4 regions of the Paraburkholderia sp. 22099 genome follow, and region 3 is predicted to be linked to each of the others. Evidence: riboswitches for the same ligand, from Rfam matches in the RefSeq annotation. Region 3 holds a riboswitch; each other region holds the start of a gene.
What was found. A riboswitch is a leader RNA that binds a small molecule or an ion and turns the genes downstream of it on or off. The one in region 3 is predicted to bind cobalamin.
Positions count from the first base shown of each region.

Region 1: another riboswitch for cobalamin. It lies ahead of ACTJLC_RS13555 (CbtB domain-containing protein); the one in region 3 lies ahead of cobA (uroporphyrinogen-III C-methyltransferase).
Region 2: another riboswitch for cobalamin. It lies ahead of cobG (precorrin-3B synthase); the one in region 3 lies ahead of cobA (uroporphyrinogen-III C-methyltransferase).
Region 4: another riboswitch for cobalamin. It lies ahead of ACTJLC_RS24185 (TonB-dependent receptor plug domain-containing protein); the one in region 3 lies ahead of cobA (uroporphyrinogen-III C-methyltransferase).

Region 1 is NZ_JBQEPU010000012.1:17,335-24,581, reverse strand. Features, by position in the region: gene ACTJLC_RS13570 (ATPase domain-containing protein) at 1-466, opposite strand, end outside; gene ACTJLC_RS13565 (hypothetical protein) at 622-1,062, shown strand; gene ACTJLC_RS13560 (histidine phosphatase family protein) at 1,124-1,735, opposite strand; adenosylcobalamin (AdoCbl) riboswitch at 1,812-1,950, shown strand; gene ACTJLC_RS13555 (CbtB domain-containing protein) at 1,970-2,191, shown strand; gene ACTJLC_RS13550 (CbtA family protein) at 2,203-2,955, shown strand; gene ACTJLC_RS13545 (FUSC family protein) at 3,085-5,040, opposite strand; gene ACTJLC_RS13540 (2OG-Fe(II) oxygenase) at 5,229-6,059, opposite strand; gene amaB (L-piperidine-6-carboxylate dehydrogenase) at 6,447-7,247, shown strand, end outside.
Region 2 is NZ_JBQEPU010000010.1:107,563-114,809, forward strand. Features, by position in the region: gene cobJ (precorrin-3B C(17)-methyltransferase) at 1-1,349, opposite strand, end outside; gene ACTJLC_RS12190 (precorrin-2 C(20)-methyltransferase) at 1,346-2,077, opposite strand; gene ACTJLC_RS12195 (precorrin-8X methylmutase) at 2,078-2,704, opposite strand; gene cobG (precorrin-3B synthase) at 2,705-4,204, opposite strand; cobalamin riboswitch at 4,289-4,467, opposite strand; gene ACTJLC_RS12205 (bifunctional cobalt-precorrin-7 (C(5))-methyltransferase/cobalt-precorrin-6B (C(15))-methyltransferase) at 4,552-5,811, shown strand; gene ACTJLC_RS12210 (cobalt-precorrin-5B (C(1))-methyltransferase) at 5,811-6,908, shown strand; gene ACTJLC_RS12215 (cobalt-precorrin-6A reductase) at 6,905-7,247, shown strand, end outside.
Region 3 is NZ_JBQEPU010000038.1:23,879-31,125, reverse strand. Features, by position in the region: gene cobN (cobaltochelatase subunit CobN) at 1-1,563, opposite strand, end outside; gene cobW (cobalamin biosynthesis protein CobW) at 1,570-2,670, opposite strand; cobalamin riboswitch at 2,761-3,029, opposite strand; cobalamin riboswitch at 3,098-3,336, shown strand; partial or broken gene cobA (uroporphyrinogen-III C-methyltransferase) at 3,558-4,265, shown strand; gene ACTJLC_RS27510 (cobalamin biosynthesis protein) at 4,284-4,859, shown strand; gene cobO (cob(I)yrinic acid a,c-diamide adenosyltransferase) at 4,856-5,458, shown strand; gene ACTJLC_RS27500 (cobyrinate a,c-diamide synthase) at 5,462-6,868, shown strand; gene bluB (5,6-dimethylbenzimidazole synthase) at 6,852-7,247, shown strand, end outside.
Region 4 is NZ_JBQEPU010000029.1:10,813-18,059, forward strand. Features, by position in the region: gene lgt (prolipoprotein diacylglyceryl transferase) at 1-80, shown strand, start outside; gene ACTJLC_RS24160 (SIMPL domain-containing protein) at 175-906, opposite strand; gene ACTJLC_RS24165 (EVE domain-containing protein) at 1,141-1,599, opposite strand; RNA gene ssrS (6S RNA) at 1,695-1,876, opposite strand; gene ACTJLC_RS24175 (cell division protein ZapA) at 1,989-2,303, opposite strand; gene ACTJLC_RS24180 (ATPase) at 2,300-2,656, opposite strand; cobalamin riboswitch at 2,864-3,118, shown strand; gene ACTJLC_RS24185 (TonB-dependent receptor plug domain-containing protein) at 3,208-5,106, shown strand; gene ACTJLC_RS24190 (FecCD family ABC transporter permease) at 5,134-6,195, shown strand; gene ACTJLC_RS24195 (ABC transporter ATP-binding protein) at 6,192-6,989, shown strand; gene cobT (nicotinate-nucleotide--dimethylbenzimidazole phosphoribosyltransferase) at 7,024-7,247, shown strand, end outside.

The DNA.
Region 1 (7,247 bases), on a different contig from region 3:
TCTGCCGCCGGTAGCGCAGCGGGTTCTGCGACAGCAGACGCAGTTCCGAGAGACTGTCGAGCACGATGCGGGTGGGCTTGACATCATTGACCTGTTGAATGACGTTGCGCACGGTCTCGCCGAGTTCGACTTCGGCCGGGTGCAGCACGGACTGCTCGTATTGCGGGTCGAGGCCCTCGTCGGAGAGCAATTCGAGAATCGAGAAGCGGCTGAGATCCCAGCCGTGGCTGTCCGCCACCGAGATCAGTTCGGAACGGGTCTCGGAGAGCGTGATGTAGAGGCCGGCTTGCCCTTCGTCGACACCCTTGAGTAAAAACTGCAAGGCTAGGGTAGTTTTACCTGTGCCGGGCGCGCCCTCGATGAGATACATGCGGCGGGGCGTGAAGCCGCCACCCAGGATGTTGTCGACCCCTTCGATCCCTGATGAAAGGCGGGCCGGCGTGTCGGTGACAGGTTTCGTTGACATGGCTTGGCGATTCACGTCGATTGAGTGGCGGCATTTGGTGGGCCGGTACGGCGGGCGCGCAAGATGCGTGCCCAACCCTCGCGTGCCTCGGTCCGAGCGCCACGGGTACGGACAGTGCTGTCAGCCTCTCGACCGCTTTCAGGGAGCGCGCCGACATGAACCCCGCCCGTTTCCTCGCCGCCACGTTTGCCGCTGCGTCGCTAGGCGCCGTGCTGCCCGGCAGCGCGAGTGCCGACGATGCGCCCAGTCCGTGCGCATCGCTCAAACGCATCGTGGCGGCTGCGCCAGGCGGCCTGGCCTCGTTGACGCCCGACGACGGCAAGGGCGTCGCGCAACCTTACGGCGACGATGCGCAATGCTCCGCGAGCGGCGGCAGCTACCAATGCACGTGGACGCCGCATCATGACGCCGGGTCGAGCGCGGACGCGCTGCAGGCCGTCGCGGCGGATATCGCGTCGTGTCTGCCCGAAGCGACCCACGATCAGAATTCGCCGGGACGTCAGCACTTTTATTTGGGCGCGCCGGGTAAGCGGACCGAAATCACGCTGGCGCCGGCGGGTTCAGCGAGGCTGCGCCTGGTGGTGTCGGGTCAATGAGCGGCAAGCGGGCCGATATGCGTGGATTTCAAATCCGACGGCGGGCGTCGCGCTGGTGTTGTCAGTGCGACGCGGGCCACCATGTCCAGCCGCGCGATGAACGCCGTAATTCGACCGCCGACAGCGGGGCGATTTCGATGCGTGGAAATACGGCGGGCGATGCTCCGAGTGCGTGAACGAGCGCCGCGCGAATCACCGGAGCGTGCGTAATGGCGACCACGTTGCGCGGGTTTTGACGCGGGGCGCTTGTTGTACCGGTCGTTCCTTCGCTGATCGCGCCGTCCAGCGCATCGAGCCATTCTCCCAGGCGCTTCACGAGTTGACTGAACGACTCGCCGCCGTGCGCCGCGAAGTCGGGATCGCGCAGCCAGGCAGCGAGGTGCTGCGGCGCTTCATTCGCGAGATCGGCGAGGCGGCGTCCCTGCCAACCGCCGTAGTCGATCTCCGCCAATGCTGTGTGGACCGTTGCGGCGAGGCCCAACGCCAGCGCCGTATCGCGCGCGCGAACTGCGGGGCTGACGAAGACTGCGGCGGCGTCGGCAATCGCCAGGCGCTGGCGTGCGGCCTGGGCTTCGGCGAGGCCGCGAGCGTCGAGCGGATCGTCGGCGGGAAAGCGGCCCGCGCGCATGGCGGGGGTCGATGCGTGGCTGACCAGTAACAGCCTTGTGTCCATTCGATGACTTCCATAGAGGTACGCCAAGGCGGAACGCCCGCATGGACGCGTTGCGCTACCGAGTGCCGGAGTTTAGCGCGTAGAATAGCGGCACTGCGAAGTGCGGAAGCCGGTGAGAGCCCGGCGCGGTCGCGCCACTGTAATCGGCATCACGAGCCGAAAGCCAGACCTGAGCTTCGCAGCCTTCCTTTGCAATCGACTATCGGGGCGCGCTACCCCCAGGAGATGTCCATCATGACCGAAGCTGTTTTCGATCCCGCGAACCCGCCCGCCGCTCAACCCACGCCGATTCCGCTGCGCGAGTTGTTGCCTTGGGTCGTGTTCGGCGGCCTGCTGCTGTTGCTCGCGCTTTACTTCGTTGGGGCGGAACAGGGCGCCACGTCGCTGGTGCCCGGCATGTACGTGCATGAGTTCGTGCACGACGGTCGCCATCTGCTCGGCTTTCCCTGCCACTAACGGAGTTCGACATGGTTGGTAAGTTGTTATTGCGCGGGATGCTCGCAGGCATCGCCGCGGGACTGCTCACGTTCGGCTTCGCCCGGCTCGCGGGCGAGCCGCAGGTCGATCAGGCGATTTCCTTCGAGGAAAAGGCCGCGGCCGCGGCCGAGGGCGGCGAGGCGCATGAACACGAAGACCTCGTTAGCCGCGATACGCAGGCGGGCCTGGGGCTGTTGACCGGCGTGGTCACGTATGGCGCGGCGTTCGGCGGATTGTTCGCGCTCGTATTCGCCTACGCCTATGGACGGGTGGGCGCATTGAGCGCGCGTGCGTTGTCGGCATGGCTTGCGCTCGGCGCGTTCATCGCGCTGGTGATCGTCCCGAACATCAAGTACCCCGCGAATCCGCCGGCGGTGGGCGACCCCGACACGATCGGAACGCGCACCGGCTTGTTCTTCCTGATGATCGCGATCTCGCTGACCGCGATGGTGTTTTCGCTGAAGGTGCGGCGTCGCGCGGTAATGAAACTGGGCGCGTGGAATGGCTCGATCGTGGGCGGCGTGGTGTTCGTCGCGATCATCGCTGCCGTGCAATTGTCGATGCCGACGATCAACGAAGTGCCGGCGGCTTTCCCGGCCGTGCTGCTGTGGAAGTTCCGCGTCGCGGCGATCGGCATGCAGGTGATCATGTGGACGACGATCGGACTGCTGTTCGGCGCGCTGGTGGAGCACAGCGGATTGACGCGGGTAGGCGCGGGGCGGGCGGCGGTGAAGTCCGTTTGATGGTTTTCTGTTGGTGAAAAGTGTGGGCTCCGTCGCCCCGGTTGACGTATGCCTGTAGCCCGCCTCGTGCGGGCTTTTTATTGCCTGTGTGGGCCAACTGGTTACCACCGTCCTCGCAGCTTCGCTGAACTAGTCGCCAGGGCTTCGAGGGCTGTTCGACGCCACAGCGTACGCCCTACGCGCCCCAACCCGTAACACCCAATCGAACACCCCGCGCCTTTCCCCGACCGGCTGGGTCAGCCGCTCAAACAATTGCGCAACGGCGCCATCGAGTTGCGCAAGCACTGGCGCCTGAGCCGCCGCCTCCAAATCGAAAACCGGCAATACCGACACGCGCTCATCCAACCCGCCGTCCACAGAACCAGTAGCCGCACCGCTATAACGCGCGATCAACGAATCAAGCCGCGCCACGATCGATTCCACATGCGCCGCGCGCACATTCGCGGCATTGAGCGCCACTTCACCCGACACCCCGCGCCGAGCAGAATCACTCAACACCCGCGCCCAATGCAAACAGCACAGCAGCGATCCGGTGGCCAACTCGACACCAGAATTCCACGCCACCACGCGCTGCATTTGCAGCGGCTTCAGCGCGATTCGCAACTCATGCCAACCGCGATCGAGCTTGCGCATGGCGACAGCCGCATCCGCCGCCAGCGCAGCGGACCCGCCCAGCCGCACGACCTCGCGCAACGCACCCAGCACAGCCGCAAGCCTCATCTCCACATGACGGCTCGCCGCGAGCGGCATCATCAGGACCGCCACCGCGAACGACACGAGACAACCCACCAGCACTTCCTCGATCCGCAATTCGACCAACGGCCCCATCGCGAAGCCCAACTCGCCATACACCAGTCCGACGAGCACGGTAATGAAGAACACGCCCGGCACATACGCGCTCAGGATGTAATAAGCCCAGCCGAACACGCAGAGCACCATGGCGGCCACGAGCAGCATCGGCGAATCGTGCAGCGGCGCGACGAGCAACACGCTGGCGAGCGCGCCGGCCAGCGTTCCCGCCAGTCGCTGCGCACCGCGATAAATCGTGTCCGCGCGTGAGCGTGTGCCGAGAAATACCACGAACGTCGTGATGACCGCCCAGAACCAGCGCTCGGGAGACAGCGAGTGGCCGATCAGCATCGCGAGAAACGCGGCTGTCGTGGCGCGGGTGGCGGGCAACCAGCAGAGCCTGGCGCGCAGGTCCGCGAATCGTTGCACGGCTGAGACCGGAGCGTCGCCGGACGCAGACTCGAAGCGCCGCCGCGCTCGACGATGCGCGATCTCGTCGAGCCGCTCAATCGCGTGACGCAGCACGTCCGCATTCGCTTGCCCGCGGCCATACGCAGACACCGACACCAACGCATGCTGTCCCGCCGCGACTTCCACTTCGACGATGCGCTCGCGAATCGTGTCGGCATCGGGTGGGTTCAGCAACGCCAGTTGTTCTTCGAGCGCGAGCGCGGCTTCGTTCAACACCGAGAGTCGTGCCGCATCCGGCGCATGCAGCACGCGCGATGCGCGCAGCGTCACCGTATGAATCGCAAGCCGGAAACTGGCGGCGGGTCGCGTCGGCACGATCGCGCGGCCGACCAGCGCGACCATCAACGGGCCGAAAGCGGAGAGCAACAGCGATTGCACGAGGTGCAGCCGCGAAGGGTGCAGATACAACCCAAGATAAAAGCACACCACGCCGAGCAGCGCGCAACCGAGCGCACGCGGACCACAGGCCTGGCAGAGCATGCCGGCGAACATCACGACGAGAAAGCCGGCATCTCCGGCGAGCGGATAAGGACTCAGCTCGCTCGCCGCGGCGAAGCACACGCAGGCGCACAAATACAGATAGAAGAGCGAGCCGAACCATGCGGACCGCCTTGCATCGCGCACGAACAGCGGCGCGACCATCGCGAACAGGACGCCGGGCGCGGCAAGGGTGATCGGTTGATGATGGAAGACCGTCCACGCGATGCTGGCCATGCCGGCGAGCAGGCAGGCGAGCGCGACACGCAGCGCGGTATGGAGACGCACGAGTCCCGGGTCCGCGACGAGCAGGCGGTCGGCGACGCGCGAAAACGCGGCAGCAATCATGATCGATGATATCCAGGCTAAATGGTCGCGACCGGCTTGTGGCCGATTGCGACAGACCGGACGCGCGGCTGAAGGTGGCGCTGCGCGTCCGGTGGATTCGGGTTTTCCCGGATGATATCTAGCCAAAATTGCAGGAGTCGGGTTTTCGCGGCGGCGCAGCGGCGCATTCGGCGCTGCGCGCGCCCGCATCACGTCGCGTCGTGAAAAATCACGCCGAGCGTGTGCCGCTGTCCTGACCGCAAACGGCTCACGCCATGCCGCAAGTTCACGCGGTACGCTCCACGCGTGCCTTGCACTGGCCGATGATGCACCGCGAACACAACGGCGTCGCCCTTGCCGAGCGGCACGACTTCCGTGCGCGACTGCATCCGCGGACGCTGTTCGGTCATCACGAACTCGCCGCCGGTGAAATCCTCCCCCGGCTCGGACAACAGAATCGCAACCTGAAGCGGAAACACGTGTTCGCCATAGAGGTCTTGATGCAGGCAGTTGTAGTCATCCGTGGCGTATTGCAGCATCAATGGAGTGGGGCGCGTCTGCCCGGCGGCGTGGCATCGCTCGATGAATTCCGCATGCACGGCCGGATAACGGACGTCGATTCCCATCGCCTCGTTCCAGCGATTCGCCACCGGCGCGAGACGCGGGTACAGCCCGCTGCGCAACGCCGCGACGAGCGGCGGGAGCGGGTAAGCAAAGTACTTGTATTCACCGCGGCCGAAACCATGCCGCGCCATCACCACGCGGCTGCGAAACAACGCATCGCGCGGATACAGCGCAGTCAGTGCATCGCATGCCTGCGCGGTGAGCAGATTGCGCAGCATCGCGCAGCCGTACGCGTTCAGTTCTTCTTCGGCGTCGAACCAGTCGATCTGATCGATGCGTTGCGCAAGCGAGCCAATAGAGGGATTTGCATCGGGCGCGGCGGCGCGTTCAGGTTTTGGCCGCATTGCCAACGCCGATTCCGCCGACTGCGCATCCGGCTGTGCATCCGGGTGTCGATCCTTCGCAATCGTGTTCATGAGCCGTCTCCGTCAAGCGATCATCGAGTCATCATCAAGTGTAAGCAGGCGCCCCACGCCGCGCACTCCGACTCTTGCTGTCCAATTCCTCGCTCGTCTGCGTTCGGGCAAGCGCGCAGCCGCGTGCCGGATCATTGCGGCTGTCGGCAACTCGTATTTCCAATAAGAAACGAATAGGGGCAATGCGTGCCTGCCGTCGCAAGAGCATGCGCGGGCATCGGCGGCATTCGTGCGCCACGATGGATTCGGTCCAATCTTCAAGCCCAGCAAGCGCACACGACGGTTCCCGCGCGTCACCTCCGGGCAAACGCCCTTGCCGCCATGAAAGCCCGCGTGTATAGTTTCCTAACTTACTCTTGTTTCGCATCGGAAATTAAAGGGATTCACATGAACGCTTCCACCATCCTCGCCGACCTCGGCATCGCCCACGCGGCGCAGGCCGGCGACATCGCGGTTCATTCGCCCATCACCGGCGAACTCATTGGCCGCGTGGCCAGCAACACGGTGGCGGAAGTCGATTCGGCCCTCGCCCAGGCGAAACAGGCGTACACCGCCTGGCGCGACGTCCCGGCGCCGCGCCGTGGCGAACTGGTGCGTTTGCTCGGCAACCGTCTGCGCGAAAAGAAGCAGGCGCTCGGCAGCATCATCACGCTCGAAACCGGCAAGATCCTCCAGGAAGGCATGGGCGAGGTGCAGGAAATGATCGACATCTGCGACTTCGCGGTCGGTCTGTCGCGTCAACTGTATGGCCTCACGATCGCGTCCGAGCGACCGGGCCATCGCATGGCCGAGACCTGGCACCCGATGGGCACCTGCGTCGTGATCTCGGCGTTCAATTTTCCGGCGGCCGTGTGGTCGTGGAATGCGGCGCTCGCGCTGGTGTGCGGCAACGCGGTGATCTGGAAGCCGTCGGAGAAAACGCCGTTGACCGCGCTCGCCGTCAATCAGATTCTCAACGAGGCGTTGCAGGAATTCGGCGACGCGCCGGCCGGCCTGACCGCGTTGATCAACGGCGGCCGCGAGGTGGGCGCGAAGCTGGTGGCCGATCCGCGCGCGTCGATCGTCAGCGCGACGGGCAGCACGGAAATGGGCCGCACGGTGGGCGTGGAAGTGGCGAAGCGCTTCGGCCGCTCGGTGCTCGAACTCGGCGGCAACAACGCGGGCATCGTCACGCAAACGGCGGATCAC
Region 2 (7,247 bases), on a different contig from region 3:
ATGCAGAAGTCGTGACCCAGCGGCGCGCCGGCTTGCGCGGCGGTGGCCATCGCCGCCGACACGCCCGGCACGATCGACAGGTCGACCGCGTGCCACTGCGCGTTCCGCTCGGCGTCGAGCGCTTCGAGCACCGCGGCGGCCATCGCGAACACGCCCGGATCGCCGGACGACACCATCACCACCGAGCGTCCCATGCTCGCCAGTTCGAACGCGTGACGCGCGCGTTGCATTTCCTCGCGATTGTCGGTGCCATGCACGCGCTGATCCGCGCGCAACGGGCCGGCCATTTTCACGTAGGTGTCGTAGCCGAGAATATCGGTCGCTTCGTTCAGCGCCGCGCGCGCGGCGGGCGCCATCAGATCGGCGCTGCCGGGGCCGAGGCCGATCACCGTCAGACGGCCGCGTGCGCGGCCGATCGTGTCGGGATCGATCGCCAACGGCGCCACTGCGAGCGCGACGCCGCTAGTCGCGTCGTCATGCAGCGTTTCGTAGGGAATGCGCAGCGCGGCATGCAGCAGGTTGCTGGGCCGCTCGCCGTCTTCGGGATGCGTTTGAGTGAAACGCAGCGGCACGTTCAGACTGGCGGCGGCCTGAGCGAGCGCCTGGTCCGCCATGTGTTCAGACGAAGCCAGCAACGCCGCGAGAGAAAGCACCGCAAGACCCTGCGCATCCAGCGCCTCACGCACGCGCGCTTCGATCTCCGCACCCGCACCCGACACCGCCACCACCACACTGCGCGGATGAATCACCAGTTCGTCATCACGTCCGCTCCACGCTCGCGGCGTCACGCGAATCGCGAGACGCGCCGATGCCGAGCGCGGCAACTGCGCATCGTCGAGCCACGGCGCTTCGCCTTCGATCCGCGTGCTCTCGCCGGCCAGCAGATCGGACACAAAGCGTTTGCCTTGGCCGAGATCGGCGAGCGCATAGCCTTCGGGCGGATTGAGCACGCAGGTGCCGAAGCGCAATTCGCCGCTCGTCGTGATCGCCGGCGACACGGCCAACGCGGCGGCAATCACGCGCGCCATCACGTTGACGCCGGCGAGACCGCCGAGCAAGGGCACGACCGCGCTGCCGTCCTCCGCGACGGCCAGCACCGGCGGCTCCGCGCCCTTGTTCGCGAGCAACGGCGCGACGCAACGAATCACGATGCCCGCCGCGCACAACGCGACGATCGGCGTGCCGCGCGCATACAACTCGCGCAGATGCGCGCCGAGTTCGCTGTACGAGACATCGGCCGCGACGCGTCCCTGCAACCCATGCACCTGGCTATCCGCGTACAAAGCTTGAATGCGCCGCGCGGTCGTCAACGCGCCCGCGCCGAGAATCACGATCGCGGGTGGCGTCATCCTTGCCATTTTTCCCCCGGCACGACGAGCAGCGAGAAATACGGCGACGCCATCGGATCGACTTCCGCGAGCGGCACGATGCGCTGATTGCCCATCGTCGCACGCTCGACGTAAAGCGCGCGCCGCGCGAGACCGAGTTCGCCCAGCACGCGCCGCACCTTGTCGAAATTGCGGCCGAGTTTCATCACGACGGCGGCGTCGGCATCGGCGAGACGGCGGCGCAATTCGTCCTCGGGCAGCACGCCCGAGAGCACGGAGAGGCTCTGGTTGCGATAGACGAGCGGCGCGCCGAGCACGGCGGCGCCGCCGAGCATCGAGCACACGCCGGGCACGACTTCGCTCTCGTAGCGCGCCGCGAGCCGGTCGTGCAAATACATATAGGAGCCGTAGAAAAACGGATCGCCCTCGCAAATCACGGCCACGTCGCGGCCCGCGTCGAGATGACCGGCGACGATCTCCGCCGCCGTGTCGTAGAAGTCGGCGATGATCGCTTCATACGAGAGCGGCGGTTCGAGCGCTTCGGTGGTGACCGGATACACGAGCGGCAGATGCTGCTGCGCGTCGTGCAAATGCGCTTCGATGATGCTGAACGCGTTGCCTTTCTTACCCTTCGCGACGAAATACGCGACCACGGGCGCCGCTTTCAGCAGACGCAGCGCCTTCAGCGTGATGAGTTCAGGGTCGCCGGGGCCGACGCCGAGTCCGAACAAACGTCCTTGCACGGTCATTTATTCGACCTCCGTCGCGAGCGCGTTCACGGCGGCGGCGGCCATCGCGCTGCCGCCGCGTCTGCCGTGCACCACCACGTAGGGCACGCCGCGGCTGTCGTCCGCGAGCAGCGCCTTCGATTCGGCCGCGCCGACGAAGCCCACCGGAAAACCGAGAATCAGCGCGGGCTTCGGCGCGCCGGCATCGAGCATGTCGAGCAAATGAAAGAGCGCGGTCGGCGCATTGCCGATCACGACGACGCTGCCCGCGAGTCGCGGACGCCACAATTCGAGCGCGGCGGCCGAGCGCGTGTTGCCGAGTTCGCGAGCGAGCGCCGGTACGTCGTCGTGGGTGAGCGTGCAGATCACTTCGTTGTTCGCGGGCAGCCGCGCGCGCGTGATGCCTTGCGCGACCATGCCGGCATCGCAGAGAATCGGCGCGCCTTGCGCGAGCGCCGTGCGGCCCGCGGTGCCCGCGCCTGCGGAAAATTGCAGGGCGTCGACGATATCCACCATGCCGCACGCGTGAATCACGCGCACCGCGAGTTTTTCCAGGTCCGCGGGGATGCGCGATAAATCGGCTTCCGCGCGGATCGTCGCGAAGGATTGGCGATAGATCTCCTGACCGTCGCGAATGTAATCAAGCATCTATGGGCTCCGGGCCAGGTGGTCGAGCAGGTCGGCGGCCTGGTCGATCGTCAGTTGGCGCGCGACGCACTGGCCGAAATCCGAGTGGCCGTCGTCGCGTCGATAAAGGTCGTAAGTGCCGGGCGACACAGCCAGCAGTGTGTACGGCGCACGATGCGCGGCGGCGCACGAGCGCGGGCAGCCGCTCAGATGGACCTCGACGTTCTCGGGCAAGCGCGCGGCGAGCCGCAGTGCGTCGGCCTTGGTGTCGGCGAGGCTTTTCGCGCAGCCTGGCGAGCCCGCGCAGGCGATCAGACGCGTGATGGCTTGCGTGGCATCGCAGGCGAGGCCCAGCGTGTTCAGTGCGGTCAGCACGGCTGGCACGGCGTGCGCCGCGATGTCGGTCAGCAGCACGCTTTGCCACGGCGTGACGTGCAGCGTGCCGTTGCCTTGCTGTCGTGCGAGCGCGGCGAGGGCATGCAGGGTGGCGGCGTCGAGGCGGCCTAGCGGCGGCTGGCCGCCTACGTGCCAGGTCTCCGTCGTGCGTTGGGCGTGCGCGCCGAGACGACGCGCGGCATCGGCCGGTGTCGCGCGATGCCAGGACGCGAGCGACGCGTCGCGTGACAGCGGGAAATCGACATACGTTTGCGCGCGCTGCAATACGGCGTCGACGGAACGCGCGGCGAGCAGGTGACGCATGCGCGTGGCGTCGGCGGCGGCGAGGTCGAGAAACGAGTGCAGCAGCGCGCGGACAAGCGCAGGGACTTGCGATGACGACACGGCGGCTAATGCGCCTGCGTCGTCCACGCGACGAGCTTGTGTCGAGTCATCGCAACCGGCAGCCGGGTTTTGCGGTAACGCCACCGCTGGCGGGCAACCCGCAAGACCGAACACGAACCGCACACCGTCACGAACTTGCGACGCCGCGAGCCACACGTCATGCGGATGATCGAGCCTCGCCAGGCGCTCGCCGCCATCCACCAGCAGCGCGAATTTCGGCGACAACGCCGCGAAGCGCGCTTCGCCTTGCAGCAGCGCCAGCAGTTCGGCGCACAGCGGCCTCGTGTCGAACAAGGCGAAGGGATCGCGCCCGGCGGCGGGGCTGATCATCACGTTGCGCACGTCGTCGGCGGCCGCCGCGCGGAGCGAGTTGGAAGCCGGCGCGGCGCGCTTCGCCATCGCATCCGAACCAGCCGCCGCGTCGGGCGCCGCTCCATCGGGCCCAAGCCCCGCCGCCACCAACGCCGCGCTCAACGCCGCTGCCTCGCCGCCACGCACGCCGCGCACCTGCAGGTTCGCGCGATTGGTCAACTCGATCACGCCGGCCGCATGCCGCGCGCTCGCCTCGGCAATCGCCTCGGCCTGCGCGGCGCTCAACTCGCCGCCAGGCAGCTTGATCCGGCAGATGCCGCCGTCGCGCGCGGCGACGATGCGCAGCAGCCCCGGACACGCCGAGGGCCGTGGCGCTGGGGCCGCGTCGGGCAAAACGGTGGAGGGCGAAACTTGATTCAAGACGGACACCGGGTTTAGCGTCGCGCGAAAGCCCGAGCAAGCCGTGAGGCGGGCATTGCTGCGGCATCGGTACACCCCGCCCGATGCAGGCTGGCACGAACAGTCTCGCCGGCAGGTCTCCTGGCTGGCAGGTCATGGTCCGCCGCTGCCTTCCCGGTGAAACCAGTGGCGCGGAGCGCAAACGGACTCGCTGCATACAGTTGCGGGGGCAGCCACAGTGGCACTGTGTTCCCTCTTCGGCCCCGAAGGGCACCGGCGGCTGTATTATGCCTTTTTTCGGACAGCACAACGAGGCTGGACGCTTTGACCGGCGTGGCACAGCGCATGATTTGAAGACACAGAATGAGGATGGATGCATGCCTGCGTGGCTGACGGTGGTGGGCATGGGCGATGACGGCTTCGCCGGTTTGGGACGGCCCGCGCGGCGTGCGTTGCTGGAGGCGTCGGTGATTTACGGCGGCGAGCGTCATCTGGCGATGCTGCCCGCGCGCCTCGCCGCGCGCCGCGCGGCATGGCCGCGGCCGTTCGATCTCGCGCCGTTGCTGGCCGAGCGCGGCGCTTCCGTATGCGTGCTGGCGAGCGGCGATCCGATGCTGTTCGGCGTCGGCGCGACGCTCGCGCGGCAGTTGCCGGCCGGCGAGTTGCGGGTGCTGCCCGCGCCGTCGTCGCTGTCGCTGGCGGCGGCGCGGCTCGGCTGGCCGTTGCAGGAGGTCGCGACCGTGTCGCTGGTGGGGCGGCCGCTGCCCGCGCTGAACGCGCATTTGCACGACGGCGCGCGCGTCTTCGTGTTGAGCGCCGATGGGCGCACGCCCGCGGCGTTGGCCGAACTGCTGAATGCGCGCGGCTTCGGCGCGACCCGCATGATCGTGCTGGAACATCTGGGCGGCGAGCTGGAACGTCGCATCGACGGCCGCGCCGATCAGTGGTCCGCTCCCGATGTCGCCGCGTTGAATCTGATCGCGCTCGAATGCCGCGCGACCGAAGGCGCGCCGCGTCTGCCGCTGACCTGCGGCTTACCCGACGACGCTTTCCGCCACGACGGCCAGTTGACCAAGCGCGACGTGCGCGCGATCACATTGGCGCGCCTCGCGCCGACGCCCGGCGAATTGCTGTGGGACGTGGGCGCGGGCAGCGGCTCGATCGGCATCGAATGGATGCGCGCGCATCCGACCTGCCGCGCGATCGCGATTGAAGGGCACGCGGAGCGGCAGCGTTTCATCGAGCACAATCGCGATGCGCTGGGCGTGCCGGGTCTGCAACTCGTGGCCGGGCGCGCACCCGAAGCGCTGCAAGGGCTGCCGGCGCCGGACGCCGTGTTCATCGGCGGCGGCGCGACGGCGGCGGGCGTGCTGGAGACGTGCTGGGCGCGTCTGCGCGACGGCGGCCGGCTGGTCGCCAACGCGGTCACCTTGCAAGGCGAGGCGGCGCTCGCGGCCTGGCGCGAGCAACATGGCGGCACGCTCACACGCATCGCGCTGGCCGACGCGCAACCGCTCGGCGGCTTCGATACGTGGCGCCAGGCGTTGCCGATCACGTTGCTGGACGTGACGAAGGCCGCGCGTGAAACCGATACGGCCGCCATCGCGACGTCATCCGAATCACGGCGACAACCGTAATGCGCGAAGAAACGCCCGAACAACCCGCGCCGCTGCGTAGCGGCTATACGACCGGCAGTTGCGCCACCGCGACGTCGCTCGCGGCGGCGCGTCTGCTGCTCGCGGGCGTCGTCAGCGAGGTTGCGGAAATCGTCTTGCCGAAAGGCCAGCATGTGCCGATGCCGCTGGTGTACTGCCGCTTCATCGCTGACGGCGCGGGCGGCGCGGAAGCGGGCACCGTGAAAGATGCCGGCGACGATCCCGACGTGACGCACGGCGCGATTGTGTTCGCCCGCGTGCGGCTACTGACCGAACCGGGTGTGATTTTTCGCGCGGGGCCCGGCGTCGGCACGGTGACGCGCGCGGGACTGACGCTGCCGGTCGGCGAGCCCGCGATCAACCCGGTGCCGCGCAAGATGATGACCGACCATCTCACCGACCTCGCCGCCGAGCACGGCTACGCAGGCGGTTTCGAGGTGACGATCGGCGTCGAAGACGGCGAGGCGCTCGCGCTCAAGACGATGAACCCGCGCCTGGGCATACTCGGCGGCCTGTCGATTCTCGGCACTACCGGCATCGTGCGGCCGTTCTCGTGCTCGGCCTATATCGCGTCGATCCATCAGGGCATCGACGTCGCGCGCGCGAACGGCTACACGCATCTCGCCGCCTGCACCGGCAACGCGAGCGAGGACGCGATGCGCGCGCATTACGGCCTGCCGGATATCGCGCTGATCGAGATGGGCGACTTCGTCGGCGCGGTGCTCAAGCATATGAAGCGCGCGCCGGTCGAGCGGTTGAGCGTATGCGGCGGCTTCGGCAAGCTCAGCAAACTCGCGGCGGGGCATCTCGATCTGCATAGCCGCAATTCGAGCATCGATCTGGAACGGCTCGCCGTTTGGGCCGCCGAAGACGGCGCCGACGACGCGTTGCAGGCGGCGATTCGCGCGGCCAATACGAGCCAGCAGGCGGTCGCATTGGCGCGGGCGCAAAACGTGCCGCTCGGCGACATCGTCTGCCGGCATGCGCTTGAAGTGGCGCGCGCTATCGTGCCGCCGCAGGTCAACGTCGAAATGTTCGCGATCGACCGCCAGGGCAATCTGATCGGAGCCGCGCAATGACGCGTGTCCTGCTGCTCGGCGGCACCGGCGACGCGTTGCGGATTGCGCGGCAACTCGGCCGTGAGCACGTGTACAGTCTCGCGGGTCTCGGCAAGGTGCCCGACGATCTCGCGTGTACGGTGCGCGTGGGCGGCTTCGGCGGCAGCGAAGGGATGGCGCGCTATATCGAGGCGCAACGCATCGCGCTCGTGATCGACGCGACGCATCCCTACGCCGCGCAAATCAGCGCGAACGCCGTCACGGCGAGCCGCGCGGCGCGCGTGCCGTGCTGGGCGCTGCGCCGCGAGGGCTGGCAGCCGCAAGCCGGCGACGATTGGCGCAGGGTCGGCGATTGGGCCG
Region 3 (7,247 bases):
ATAGCTCGCGTAATCGCCCTGCTCGCGCGAGCGCGACGGCTGAATGCCGACGAACACATGCCCGCAGCGCCAGCCGGCGATCATGAAACGGCCGCGCCGCAACGTGGGGTCCTGCTCGGGCGGCCCCCAGCGCGCGTTCAACGCATTGCGTGCCTCGGCGGGCAACGCGTCAAAGTACACGCGGTAATCGTCGAGCGCGAGGCTTTGCAATGCCGGCCGCAAATCACGCACGACCGGATCGTTGGTCACGCCTTCGGTGAGCTTCTTCAACAGCGCGTCGCCGTGCGCGGGCAAGTCCGCGAGACGGTAGCCTTCATCGCGCAGCATCGACAGAATGCCGACCACCGAGGCCGGCGTATCGAGGCCCACGCCATTGCCGATGCGCCCCTCGCTCATCGGATAGTTGGCGAGGATCAGCGCGAGCTTCTTGTCCGCGTTGTCGAGCGTGCGCAGACGGCACCAGCGGCGGCTCAGTTCCGCCAGAAAGCTCACGCGTTCGAGGTCCGGTTGATACCGCACCACGTCGACTTCCGTGTGCGGACAGCGATACGCGAGCCCCTTGAAGCTGATCGCGCGCGTGATGATGCGGCCGTCCACTTCCGGCAGCGCGACATGCATGGCGATGTCGCGCGAATTCAGACCTTGATTGTCCTTGAGCCAGTCGTCGCGGTTGCCGCCGCTCAGGATCACCTGCAACACCGGCGCGTCGCCGGCGAGCGCGAGCGGCTCGGGGTCGTCGATCGCGGACGCGGCGAATGCGGTCGTATTCAGCACCAGCGCGACGTTATGTTGCGCACAGAGCGACTGCACGACTTCGCGGCTCATCACGTCTTTCAGCGACGTGATCGCGATCGGCAACGGATTCAGACCTTGCGCCTCGAGCGCATCGATCAGCGCATCGAACACCGCCGTATTGGCCGCTTGCAGATGCGCCTTGTAGAACAGAATCGCGGCCACCGGCGCGTCTTGCCGCCAGCGCGCCTGCCAGTCGGCGATCGTCGGCGTATCGCGCTCGGGGTGATAAAGCGTCGCGGCCGGCAACGCGCGCGGCGGCGCGGGCTCGCGTCCCCAACCGAAGCCGCGATACGCGATGCAGCGCAGAAACGCCTCGGCGTTTTGCGGGCCGCCTTCACGCAGATAACGCCATAGCTGATGACAGAGATCGGCGCTCGCGGTGCTGCGCGCAAGCAGGTTCGGGTCTTCCTGGAGATCGCCGGAGAACATCGCGAGCGTCTGCTGCTTGCGCTCGGCGAGCGCGACCACCTGCTCGATGCCGTAGGGCCAATAGGCTTCGCCGCCAAGATGATCGACCACCACGACGCGCGCATGCTGCAACACGTCCTCGACATAAAAATCGACCGAGGCCGGCTGCCGCAGATACGTGACGTTCGCGAGCCTCACGCTCGGGAAGCCGTCTCCGAGACGAGGAAACACGCTGGCGAGCAGCGACAGCGTGGTGTCGGCGGAACTGAGCACCACGATATCGGCGGGCCGCTGATCGATACGGATCACGCCTTGCGTGTCGTCGACAAAACCACCCGGCGTGGTGCGCAGCAGATGCATGGGCGCTTACGCCTGTTGCGCTTCGGCGCTCGACGCCACGCCGAGCGCCGCGTCGAATGCGCGTTGCAGCGCGTGCTGATCCAGGTCCTCGCCGATCAGCACGAAGCGGCTTTGCAGTCCCGCATCGGTTTCATGCGCCTGCCAGCGCCGATCGAAATAACTATCGAAACGCCGGCCCACGCCCTGGATCACCAGACGCATCGGCGCGCCCGGCAAAGCCGCGAAACCCTTGACGCGGTAAATCGTGTTCGTTTCGACCAGCCCTTGCAACGCGGCGATCACCGCTTCGCGCGACGGCGCGCTCGCCTGCACCACCACCGAGTCGAATTCGTCGTGGTGGTGATCGGCGTCGTCGGCGGAACCGTGGTGATCGTGGCGCAAGTGGATGGTTTCTTCCGAAGCCGCCTCGAGACCCAGCAACGTGTGCAGATCGAGTTGGCCCATCTGCGCGCGCACGATCTTCACTTGCGGCGGAATCTCTTCACGAATGAGCGCTTCCACGGCGCTTTGCCGCGCGTCGTCGAGCAAATCGGTTTTGTTCAGAATCACCAGATCGGCCGCGGACAACTGATCCTCGAACAGTTCGTGCAGCGGCGATTCGTGATCGAGATTCGGATCGGCCTTGCGTTGCGCATCCACGGCGGCCGGGTTGTCGGCGAACTGGCCGCTCGCGGCGGCGGGGCCGTCCACTACGGTGACCACCGCATCCACGGTGAAGCTGTTCTTGATCTGCGGCCAGTTGAACGCCTGCACCAGCGGCTTGGGCAAGGCGAGGCCCGACGTTTCGATCAGCACGTGATCGATCTGCTCGCGGCGCTCGACGAGTTTTTCCATCACCGGAAAAAATTCTTCCTGCACGGTGCAGCACAGGCAACCGTTCGCCAGTTCATACAGTTGCCCTTCGGTTTCGACGCCGTTTTCGTCGCAACCGATTCCGCAGCCCTTGAGGATTTCCCCGTCGATGCCGAGCTCGCCGAACTCGTTGACGATCACCGCAATGCGCTTGCCGCCCGCATGCCGAAGAATGTGCCGAAGCAGCGTGGTCTTGCCGCTGCCGAGAAAGCCCGTGACGATGGTGACGGGGATCTTGCGCATTTGAGTTTGCATCGTGAGGTCCATTCGATCGACGGCGTTGCTGCAACAGGGAAAGACAGCAAGCGGGGTGAGGTCATGAACGCATGCCGCATCCCCGCGGCGTTCGTCCTGCGTGCTCTGGCCGGTATCCGGGCTGGCGAAAGCGCCGCTTCCCCTTCCCGTGCGAGTGATTTCTCGCCCAGTGGTTGTATGCCGACGCGGCCTTGCGCGTGGACATCGAAGCCGGCTCCGCGGTACGTGACGTACCGCATTTCGCTTACCGTTGCGGGGGCAGCACAGGTTGACCCGGTCCTTGAAGGCGGGCGCCCTGTTTCCCGTTTAACTGCATGCGCAGGAGCGCGCACACGAGCACCAAAGTGCGTGCGAGTGTAGGCCCGCGACCCGGCGCAGTCAAGAAAACGCGAGGACGGAGGCGCTTATCGGATGGGGCGTCATGTGCTATCGTAAGCGCGCGTTTGGTGCCCGCACATGCATTCGCGTGTGCAGTTAAACGGGAAACAGGCCGCGCTTGCCGCGCTCAACCTGTGCTGTCCCCGCAACGGTAAGCGACCTGCGGCGCTCGATGGGTTTTATAGCGCCGCGCATGCGTTTTCGATGCCACTGTCCGACGAATGCGGACGGGAAGGCAAAGCGCATGAGGCCGCCAGCCCGGATACCGGCCAGACGCGGAGGCAGCGAACGTCACGCTGCCGGCCGCCGGAATCCGCGAGGGACGGATGTGATGGCGCTGAAGCACGGCGTGGTCCCCGCTTGCATGTATCTTGGTGAAGCGGCGCATTACGTCATGCCTGATATCCGTAGCACCGCATGAGTTCTTCCCTTTCCGCCGGCTCGCACGCCCTCCTGGCGCTTCGGCCCTTCCCGTCCGTCACGACATGGCGCGCGCCATGCATGCCGCGATGAGCCGCGCGTGGCTGATCGGCGCGGGCCCCGGCGACGTCGAACTGATGACGCTCAAGGCAACCCGCGCGCTCGCGCAAGCCGACGTGGTGCTGGTCGACGATCTGGTGAATCCCGACGTATTGCAGTTCGCGCGCGCCGACGCGCTGGTGATTTACGTCGGCAAGCGCGGCGGACATCCGTCCACGCCGCAGGCCGGCATCGTCGCACAGATGCTCGCGCATCTGCGGGCCGGGCGCAGCGTCGCGCGTTTGAAAGGCGGCGATCCGTTCGTGTTCGGGCGCGGCGGCGAGGAATTGCAGGCGCTGCAAGCAGCGGGCATCGACGCGGACGTGATCAACGGCATCACGGCGGGCATCGCGGCGCCCGCGGCGATCGGCATTCCGGTCACGCATCGCGATCATGCGCAAGGCGTGGTATTCGTCACCGGACATAGCGCCGGCAGCGGCGAGCCCGATTGGGCCGCGCTCGTCGCCACGCGCATGACGCTGGTGATCTACATGGGCATGCGGCGCTTGAGCGATATCGTCGCGGCGTTGCTCGCGGCCGGCATGAACGCTGATACGCCGTGCGCCGCGATCGAATCGGCCACGCGGCCCGAGCAACGGCATGCGCTGGCGCGGCTCGGGGAGTTCGCCGATACGGTGTCTCGCGCCGGGCTCGGCTCGCCGGCGATCGTGGTGATCGGCGGCGTCGCGTCGCTGGCTTTGGCGCGGCGCGCGCCCATGAAAACGCTGAGCGTCGGCGTCGGTTGCCGGTTGCACACCTCGGCCGTGCAGATCGAAACGGCCGTGCGTGCCGCGCTCGGGTCGCATACGTTCGACGAAATCAGCACGATCGCCTCGATCGACAGCAAAACCCACGAAGCAGGCCTGCTCGAATTCTGCGCACGCCACGCGTTGCCGATCGCACTCTTCAGCCCCGAGCAGATCGCGGCGATACCTGTAGACGAGCCTTCGGCGGTTGCACGCGAGCATCTCGGCGTGGACGGCGTTTGCGAGCCGTGCGCGCTGCTCGGCGCGGCTAACGTGTCGGCCGGGTCCGCTGCATCGGCTGCGTCGGCTGCGTCGGCTGCGTCGGCTGCGTCGGCTGCGTCGGCTGCGTCGGCTGCGTCGGCTGCGTCGGCTGCGTCGGCTGCGTCGGCTGCGTCGGCTGCGTCGGCTGCGTCGGCTGTACCCAACGCCCAACTCCTCGTCCGCAAGACCGCGCATGCCGGCGTGACCGTGGCGATTGCCTCGATCATCGCCCGGACCGAACACGAACCGACAACCCACGACACCGAGAAACAGGACCTTCCATGAAAACCGATCCCGAATCGCATCAACGCATGACCGAACGCCGGCGCGAAGGCCACGAGAAAAAACAGGCCAACGCCACCGTCGAAAAGGGCTTGCTGATCGTCAACACCGGCACCGGCAAGGGCAAGACCACGGCCGCGTTCGGCATGGCCGTGCGCGTGCTCGGACACGGCATGCGCCTCGGCGTCGTGCAGTTCATCAAGGGCGCATTGCACACGTCGGAGCGCGATTTTCTCGGCGCGATCGCCAATTGCGATTTCGTCACGATGGGCGATGGCTACACCTGGAACACGCAGAACCGCGACGCCGACATCGCCACCGCCCGCAAGGGCTGGGACGAAGCGCGCCGGATGATCGAGAGCGGCGACTACCAGATGGTGATCCTCGACGAGCTGAACACCGTGCTGAAGTACGAATACCTGCCGCTCGACGAGGTGCTGTCCGTGATCAACGCTCGCCCGCCGATGCTGCACGTGGTGGTGACCGGCCGTCACGCGCCGGATGCGTTGATCGAGGCCGCCGATCTCGTCACCGAGATGCGCATCGTCAAGCATCCGTACCGCGAGCAAGGCGTGAAAGCGCAGCGCGGCGTGGAGTTCTGAGCGATGAGCGCGAGCCCCGATAAGAGCGCTTCGGAGGCGCAGCCGAAAGGCACTTCGTCCGGAGCGCCCGCCGAGGGCAGTTCTTCAGGGGCGTTCCCGAACGGAACGACCTCGACGGCATGTCCCGCGCTGTTCATCAGCGCGCCGGCTTCGGGTCAAGGCAAGACCACGATTACCGCGGGTCTCGCGCGCCATCATCGGCGGCTGGGGCGGCGCGTGCGCGTGTTCAAGACCGGCCCGGATTTTCTCGACCCGATGATTCTCGCGCGCGCGAGCGGCGCGCCCGTGCTGTCGCTCGATCTGTGGATGGTCGGTGAAGCCGCTTGCCGCACGCTGCTCGCGCAGGCGGCGGCCGAAGCGGACCTGATCCTGATCGAAGGCGTGATGGGTCTATTCGACGGCACGCCGAGCAGCGCCGACCTCGCCGCCGTGTTCGGCGTGCCGGTGCTCGCGGTGATTTCAGCGAAGGCGATGGCGCAGACCTTCGGCGCGGTCGCCTTCGGGCTCGCGCGATTCAGGCCCGAGCTGCCGTTTTACGGCGTGCTCGCCAATCGCGTCGGCTCCGCGCGGCACGCGCGGACGCTCGAGGAAGCGCTGCCGCCGGACATACGCTGGTGCGGACACGTCAGCGGCAACGACGAGATCGAGTTGCCCGACCGCCATCTCGGCTTGCATCAGGCGGCGGAAATCGACGACCTGGACGCGCGGCTGAACCGTGCCGCCGATGCGCTCGCGAACACCGCGCTGGCCGAACTGCCGCCGCCGGTCGAATTCGGCGAGCCTGCGCCGGACGTGCCGCCGCGTCTTCTGGAAGGCAAGCGGATCGCGATCGCGCGCGATGCCGCGTTCTCGTTCGTCTATCCGGCCAACGTCACGCTGCTGGAAGCGCTCGGCGCACAGGTCGTGTACTTCTCGCCGCTCGCGGACGATCCGTTGCCCGACCATGCCGACGCCCTCTATCTTCCCGGCGGCTATCCCGAACTGCACGCCGCCGCGCTCGCAAGCAACACGCGCAGCGGCGCGACGATCCGCGCGCATGCGGCGGCGGGCAAGCCGCTCGTCGCCGAATGCGGCGGCATGCTGTATCTGCTCGAACAGCTCACCGATACGCATGGCGTGAGCACGCAAATGCTCGGCCTGCTGCCCGGCCACGCAACGATGCAAACGCGCTTCACCGCGCTCGGCATGCAACAGATCGACAGCGTGCACGGCCCGATGACCGGCCACACGTTCCACTATTCGAAGCTGACGACGCCGCTCACGCCGCTGCGTTCGGCCACCCGGCCACAGGGTGACGCACCCGGCGAGGCCGTGTTCCGCGTCGGTTCGATCGTCGCGACGTACATGCATGCTTATTGGCCCTCCAACCCGGCTTTCGCGGCCGCCCTGTTCCATGGCGAAGCCTTTTAACGACGCCGAGCGCGAGGCGGTCTACCGCGCGATTCACGAGCGGCGCGACATGCGCCACTTCGTGCGCGATCCGGTCGACCCCGCCGTGTTGCAGCGCCTGCTCGACGCCGCGCATCATGCGCCGAGCGTCGGTTATATGCAGCCGTGGCGGATTGCGCGCATCACCGATCCGGTGTTGCGCGAAGCCTTGCACGCAGCCGTCGAAAGCGAACGGCTCGCCACCGCCGACGCCCTCGGCGAACGGCGCGAGGCGTTCATGAAACTGAAAGTGGAAGGCATGCGGGACTGCGGCGAACTGCTGGTGATGGCGTTGATGGACGGCCGCGAGCGGCACATCTTCGGGCGCCGCACGTTGCCCGAGATGGATCTCGCGTCGGTG
Region 4 (7,247 bases), on a different contig from region 3:
TCGTCGCGGGCATCGCGATGCTGGTGTGGTCTTATCGCCGGGCGCGACGCGAACCGGCGGTGGCGGCGGGCGCGAACTGAGCGCCGCGCTATCTGTTGTCTTCGTAGTCAATTAAAAAGCCACGGCATGCCGTGGCTTTTTAACAGCGGTGCGTGAGATTCAGCGCAAAACGCGTTACTTCATTTGCACCGAACCCGATACGTTGACCGTCACGGTCGACGTGCCGCCTTCGATCGGCATGGGCGCCGAGACCTTGGCGTCGGCGCTCATGGCGCGCGCGCTCATCATCATCATGGGGCGCGGAATGACGCCGTTGTGCCCGACGTTGACCTCGCGAATCGAATAACCGCCGTAGCCGAATGCTTGCGCCGACGAAGCGGCCTGCTCGCGGAACGACTTGATGGCCTCGCCGGTGAGCTTCTGTTCCGCGGCGCGCTGCGCTTCGGGCGACAGCGAGAACTGCACGTTGCCGACTTGCATGATCGATGCCAATTGGCCCGCGAGCTTCGAAGCCGCGGCGAAGTCGCGCGACTTGAGCACGACCTCCGTGCGGCCGCGCCATGCGGAAATGCGCCCGTCACGATCGGTGGACGGATAGATCGAGAACGAACCCGTGCGCGCCGTCACCTCGTTCACGCCCTTGGCTTTTTGCAGCGCCGAGTCGGCGCGTTGATTCAACGTCGACGTGAGCGCCGACGGATCCTTCGCTTCCTGCTCGTAGAACAGCGTGATGTCGACCACGTCTTGCGGCACGTCCGCGCTGGCCTGTGCGTTTAGCGACAGCACGCCCGCCGGCTGATACTGCGGCGCGTTCTGCGCGCGAGCCACGGCCGGCGTGAGCGCGAGCGCGGTGGGAGCGATGCATGCGAGAGCGAGCGCGATTGCACGTGCGGTGTTTTTCTTCATTGTTGGACTCCTTGCCTGAACAGGTGATGCACGATCGGAGCGAACGCCGCGCATTGGCGACGCCATCGGCATGAGCCAATGGCACGGCGTTTGCGGTCCAGCGTTTGCGAGTCCGTTAGGCGCTTGTAACCTGAGCTTGGTTCCCTAATTTGACGTTGCCTGACAGGCTCGATCCTTGCCGCGCGCAGTTCGGCGCATGGATCGGGCCGTAACGTGCCGCGTGCGCGTGCAATGTCAAATGAGTCGTTGGGTGATGAAGCGCCATTCGGCTTCGGTCACCGGCGTGATCGACAGGCGGTTGCCTTTGGCGAGCACGCGCATGTCCTTCAATTCTTCGTGCTCGCGCAATGCGGCAAGCGGAATCAGCGGGATCTTCTTCTTGAACACGACGTCGACGAGCATCCAGCGCGGCGTTTCCTGCGACGACTTCGGGTCGTAGTAGGGACTCTTCGTGTCGAACTGGGTGGGGTCCGGATAAGCAGTGGACGATACCTCGGCGAGCCCCGCAATGCCCGGCTCGGGACAACTCGAGTGATAGAACAGCACGCCGTCGCCGACCTGCATCATGTCGCGCATGAAATTGCGCGCCTGATAGTTGCGCACGCCGGTCCACGGCAGCGTGCGGTGCGGTGCGTGGGCGAGATGGTCGATGCTTGCTTCGTCCGGTTCGGACTTCATTAGCCAGTAGCGCATGAATCGAATTGGAACGTTAAGGGTTTGAAGATGCGGAAGAAAATCGAGGCCCAAAGAAAAACGGCACCGAACCGAAGTCCGATGCCGTTCCAAATAAGGTCCCCGCCTTAGCCGCTAGGCCGGCATCCTGAACCGGGGGTTCAGAATTGGTCGCAGTTAGCAACACTTCGGGTACATCAGACAGAGTGACGCGCACGCCCGTGCTACAAATTTCCGCAACCGTGCACATGGCATTGGTTCAAGGAATATATGACCTTGGCGAACCAGGCAGGGAAGCTAAACCGATGAAACTAAAACGATGGAATTCAAACGTTTGCCGAGTCTTGTTGACTACCGCTCATGCACTTCGCTTGAATCCGCAGCCAATCTCGCGACCGGCCACTAGATAATTATTGCATGCTGTACTGCTCGATCACAGTACCCAGTTGCTCGTTCATTTGATGCATTGTACGCCGGATTTCCTCAGCGGGAAATGCTTCTCCGTGCCGCACGCTGCTTTGCAGCTTAAGCAGTTCCGATGCCAGCGACAGCGCAGCCATGACGGCAATGCGATCCGTGCCGCGCACGTTGCTGTTATTGCGGATCTTCGACATTTCGGCGTCGACACGCGCGACCGCTTCAAGCAGTGCGCCTTCTGTTTCAGCCGAGCAGGCGAGACGATAGGGCACGCCGAGAATCGACACTTCGATCTGCTTCGTGGTCATGCGTTTTCTCCGTGGCGGGTCACGTCGCTCCCGGTTTCGGCTTGATGCTGAGCGGGCTCGAGCAGATCGAGCTGGTTGTCCGGCTCATTGTGCGCGCGTGCCCGCGGCAGTTTCTCGAGAATCGCATTCAGCCGCACCTGGGCGTCGTCGATCTTGGCCGACAGTGCGTCGCGTTCCGCTTGCAGCGCATCGCGTTCCTCGCGAAGCATTGCAAGTTCCGTGCGCGTGGCTTCGACTTCGGCGCGTGATTGGGCGAGCTGCTCTTCGAGCGCGAGGCGCGCTTCGTTGTGGCGCTGGCTGATCGCGATCAGCTTGCCGATGTTCTGTGAAAGTGTTTCGAGTTCGGTGAGCATGTGCTGCGTCCTCTAAAGACATCGCATTTTAGCGCGGAATATCGCGGGTTCCGACATTTGTCTCGTTTCGAGACGTAACAACCTCGCTTTATGCAGGCATTGATCGACCATATGATGAAAAAGTACTCGCGCATCGGACAATAACCCGCACTTAACCGAACAGATCGCGCAACGATCAACGATTCTTGACGGGCTCCGGGGCCGCTCCTAAACTGGCCGCACTCTGGTGCCCGCGCGCGCTTTCACAGTGCGCGCAGTTAAACGGGAAGCAGGGCGCGTCGTTCGCCAGAACGCGCGAACCTGCGCTGCCCCCGCAACGGTAAGCGACCGCATTCATCATGCAGGTCGGTCCTGATCGCGTGTTCGAAGCTGAACGTGCGAGTGTGCCACTGCGCGTCACGCGTGGGAAGGCGGGATCGATGTGTCGCCAGCCCGGATACCGGCCAGAGGGAGAGGAACGTCCGCGAAAACGTTGAAAAGCGCGGGCGCCTCGTTACGCATCGGCCTGCGGGGAAGCGGGCCGCGCACGTTACCCACAGGAATGTCATCCCATGCTGTCCCCCATCGCTCGCGCGGCGTGGCTCGTTTTTGCGGGCGTGCCGCTCGTCGTGCACGCTCAGGCCGCTGCTGTTTCCACCTCTTCCGGTGCGTCTTCTTCCACCTCGTCCGCGGCTGCAGGTTCATCGCCCATCGTGTTGTCGCCGGTGGTCGTCACGGCGGGGCGTGGCCCGCAAGCGCTCGCCGACGCGATTCCGCCGACGGCGCTGTTCGATCAGCAGGACATCGCCGACAGCACCGCGACCGACTTGCCCGGCCTGCTGCAACTTGCCCCCGGCGCGCAAATCTCGCGTACAGGTGGTCCTGGTTCGACCACGAGTCTGTTTTTGCGTGGCGCGTCGTCGACGCAATCGCTGGTGCTGATCGACGGCGTGCGGGTCGACTCGGTGAGCCTCGGTACATCGCAACTCGCGCAGATCCCGCTCGACCAGATCGATCACGTTGAAGTGGTGAACGGCAACGTGTCCGCGCTATACGGTTCGGGCGCGATCGGCGGCGTGGTGCAGGTGTTCACGAAAGACGGCGGCGACCATCCGCCGCGTTTCAACTTTTCGGTGGACTACGGCAGCTATCACACGCAGACGCAGCAGGCCGGCGTGAACGGCGCATTGGATAAGGACGGCGCCACCACCTTCAACCTGTCGCTCGCCCGTTCGAAGGACGACGGCTTCTCGTCGCTGAATCCGCGCGAGGCGCCGCAAGCCAATCCGAACGCAAACGGCTATCTGAACGAAAGCATTTCGGCTTCGCTGCGTCACAGGTTCAACGACCAATGGAACGCGGGCGTCACGTATTTCCAGTCGAACGGCAACAACAGTTACGACAACGCGTATGGCGTGCCGACCGATTCAAACAATCTGTATAGCAAGGTGCGTCAGATGTCGGTGTTCGCGAACGGCAAGCTGACCGATTGGTGGACCACGCACTTCATCGTCTCCGAAGGCGACGACCGCAGCGTGTCGAAGACCAACGGCATCTATAACGGCCGCTTCGATACCGACAATCGCCAGTACACGTGGCAGAACGATTTCGCGTTCGCCGCGCAGCAGAAGTTGCAGGTGGGCTATGAGCATCTCGATCAAAGCCTCGACTCGGATACGTTCGCGGCACCGGATCGTCATGTGGATTCGGGTTTCGTCGGCTATACGGGGCGCTTTGGGCGCAACAAGATTCAGGCCAATGTGCGGCGCGACCAGTATTCCGATTTCGGCGGAGCGAACAGTTACTATCTCGGCTACGGTTTCGACATCACCGGCCATTGGAAGGCGACTGCAAGCTATTCGGATTCGTTTCGCGCGCCGAGCTTCGACGATCTGTACTATCCGTACAGCGGCAACGCGTCGATTCAGCCGGAGCGCAGTCATTCGATCGAGGCCGCGTTGCAGTACGCGTCGAACGCGCTCGGCGTGATGCGCCTGAGCGCGTTCCAGACGCGCTATTCGAATCTGATCGATTATCAGCAGGTGACGCCCGGCATCTATCTGGCCGAGAACGTCGGGCATGCGAAGGTGCAGGGACTCGAAGGATCGTGGAGCGGCCATGTCGGCAAGACGGACGTGCGTGCGTCGTTGACGCTGCAAAATCCCGTCGACCTCGACAAAGATGCCGACCTTCTGCGGCGCGCGCGGCGTTTTGGATCGCTCGCGGTGAATCGCAGCATCGCCGGCTGGCGCGTGGGCGGCGAGTGGATCGTGAGCGGCGCGCGCGAGGATAGCAGCGGCAAGCTGGGCGGCTACGGCGTGGTGAATCTGTCGGCGCGCTACAACATCACGAAAGCGTGGTACGTGGCCGCGCAAATCCATAACCTGTTGAACAAGGACTATGAAACGGCCTACTCGTATAACTCGCCCAGGCGCGGTGCGTATGTCACGGTTGCCTGGCAGCAGCAGTGACGAACGTTCCCGCATGAGCACGCGCCGATGAACCGCGGTTCGAGTTCGACCACCCCAACCACGAGCACGCTTCGCGTCATGAACGCGAAGCGTGCCGCCGCGATCTGGCTCGCGCTCGCGGTGGTCGCGCTCGTCGTGTTGATGGCGTCGCTCGCACTAGGCAGCGTGGCGCTTGCGCCCGGCCGCGTGTTGGCGGCGCTGATGCCCTCGTCCACGGCGCATGGCGGGTCCGCCGATCTGACCGCCGAGATCGTTCGCACGCTGCGTTTGCCCCGCGCGTTGGCGGGCTTCGCATGCGGCGCGTTGCTCGCGTTGGCCGGCGCGCTGCTGCAAGTGCTGTTGCGCAATCCGCTGGCCGAACCCTACGTGTTAGGCGTGTCAGGCGGCGCGGCGACGTTCGCTCTCGTCGCGATGATCGCGGGTGGCGCGTGGTGGATCGTCGACGCCAGCGCATTCGCCGGCGCGTTCGTGTCGATCCTGCTGGTGCTCGGTCTCGCACGGCGCGAACTGTGGCGCGGCGAGCCGCAGGATACGTCGCCGCGTTTGCTGCTGACCGGCGCGGTGATCGCGGCGGGCTGGGGCGCACTCATCACGTTGCTGCTGAACCTCGCGCCCGACAATCGCTTGCGCGGCATGCTGTTCTGGCTGACCGGCGATCTCAACGGCGGTGCGATGCCGTGGACGGCGCTCGCCGTGCTCGCCGTCGCGCTGCTTGCGATCGTGCCCGCCGCGCCGCGGCTCAATGTGCTGCTGCGCGGCGATGCCGCCGCGCAAGCGTTGGGCGTCGCCGTGGTGCCGCTGCGCTTGCGCGTGTACCTGGTGGCGTCGCTGGCGGCGGCCGCGGCGGTGACCACCGCGGGCACGATCGGCTTTGTCGGCCTCGTGGTGCCGCATATGCTGCGGCTCGCGTTCGGCAACGATCAGCGCATGCTGCTGCCCGCCGCGGCGCTCGGCGGGGGCGTCGCGGTGATGGGCGCCGATCTGATCGCGCGCACCGCGATAGCGCCGGCGCAGTTGCCGGTCGGCGTAATCACCTCGATCATCGGCGTGCCGGTGTTTCTGTGGATGCTGCTGCACAGGCGCCGATGATGAAAGCACACGACGCCTCCCACGCCGCGCTCAGCGTGCAACGTCTGACCTTGCGTGCCGGCACGCGCACCTTGCTCGAAGCGTTCACGCATACGTTCTACGAAGGCGAACTCTGGTGCGTCGCCGGCCCGAACGGCGCGGGCAAGACGACGCTGCTCGCCACGCTCGCGGGTCTGTTGCAGCCGTCGGCGGGTCAGGTCGAACTCGACGGCGTGCGCCTGGCCGACTGGCAACCGCTGCCGCTCGCGCAACGCCGCGCGCTGATGCCGCAAAGCGCAGCGAACGCGTTCAGTGCGAGCGTGCTCGACATCGTGATGCTGAATCGCTTCCCGCATCTGACGGGCTGGGGCTGGGAGCGCGAGGCCGATCGCGACGCCGCGCATGCCGCGCTTGAGTTGCTGGGCCTCGCCGCATTCGCCACGCGCGACGTGTTGTCGCTCTCGGGCGGCGAGCGTCAACGCGTGGCGCTCGCCGCGGTGTTATGTCAGGACGCGCCGTTGCTGCTGCTCGACGAACCGCTGTCGCATCTCGATCTGCACCACCAGATCGATTGTCTCGAAGCGCTGGGCGGGTGGGCGCATGAGCCTGGGCGTACAGTGCTGTTTTCCTGTCACGATCTGAACCTCGCGCGCCGCTTCGCGACCCATGCGCTATTGCTCGACGGTGACGGCGGCGCTTACGCCGGACCGGTGCACGACGTGCTGACCCCCGCGCTGACGAGCCGCGCATTCGGCTATCCGTTGATCCTGATACGCGACGGCGAACACGAGGCGCTGATTCCCGCGCCGCGCTGAGCGCTTTGTCAAAACCTTCCTTTTAAAAAACCTTATGACTTCCTTGCCACGCTCGTCGGGATTATTCGAAGCCGAACCGCTCGATCAAACGCTGCGCGACGACCTGCAACACATCATCGACACCAAGACCAAGCCGCCGGGCAGTCTTGGACGGCTCGAGGCGCTCGCGCGCCAGATGGGCCTGATTCAGCGCACGACGCATCCCACCGTCGAGCGCCCGGCGCTGATCGTATTCGCCGGCGACCACGGCATTGCCGA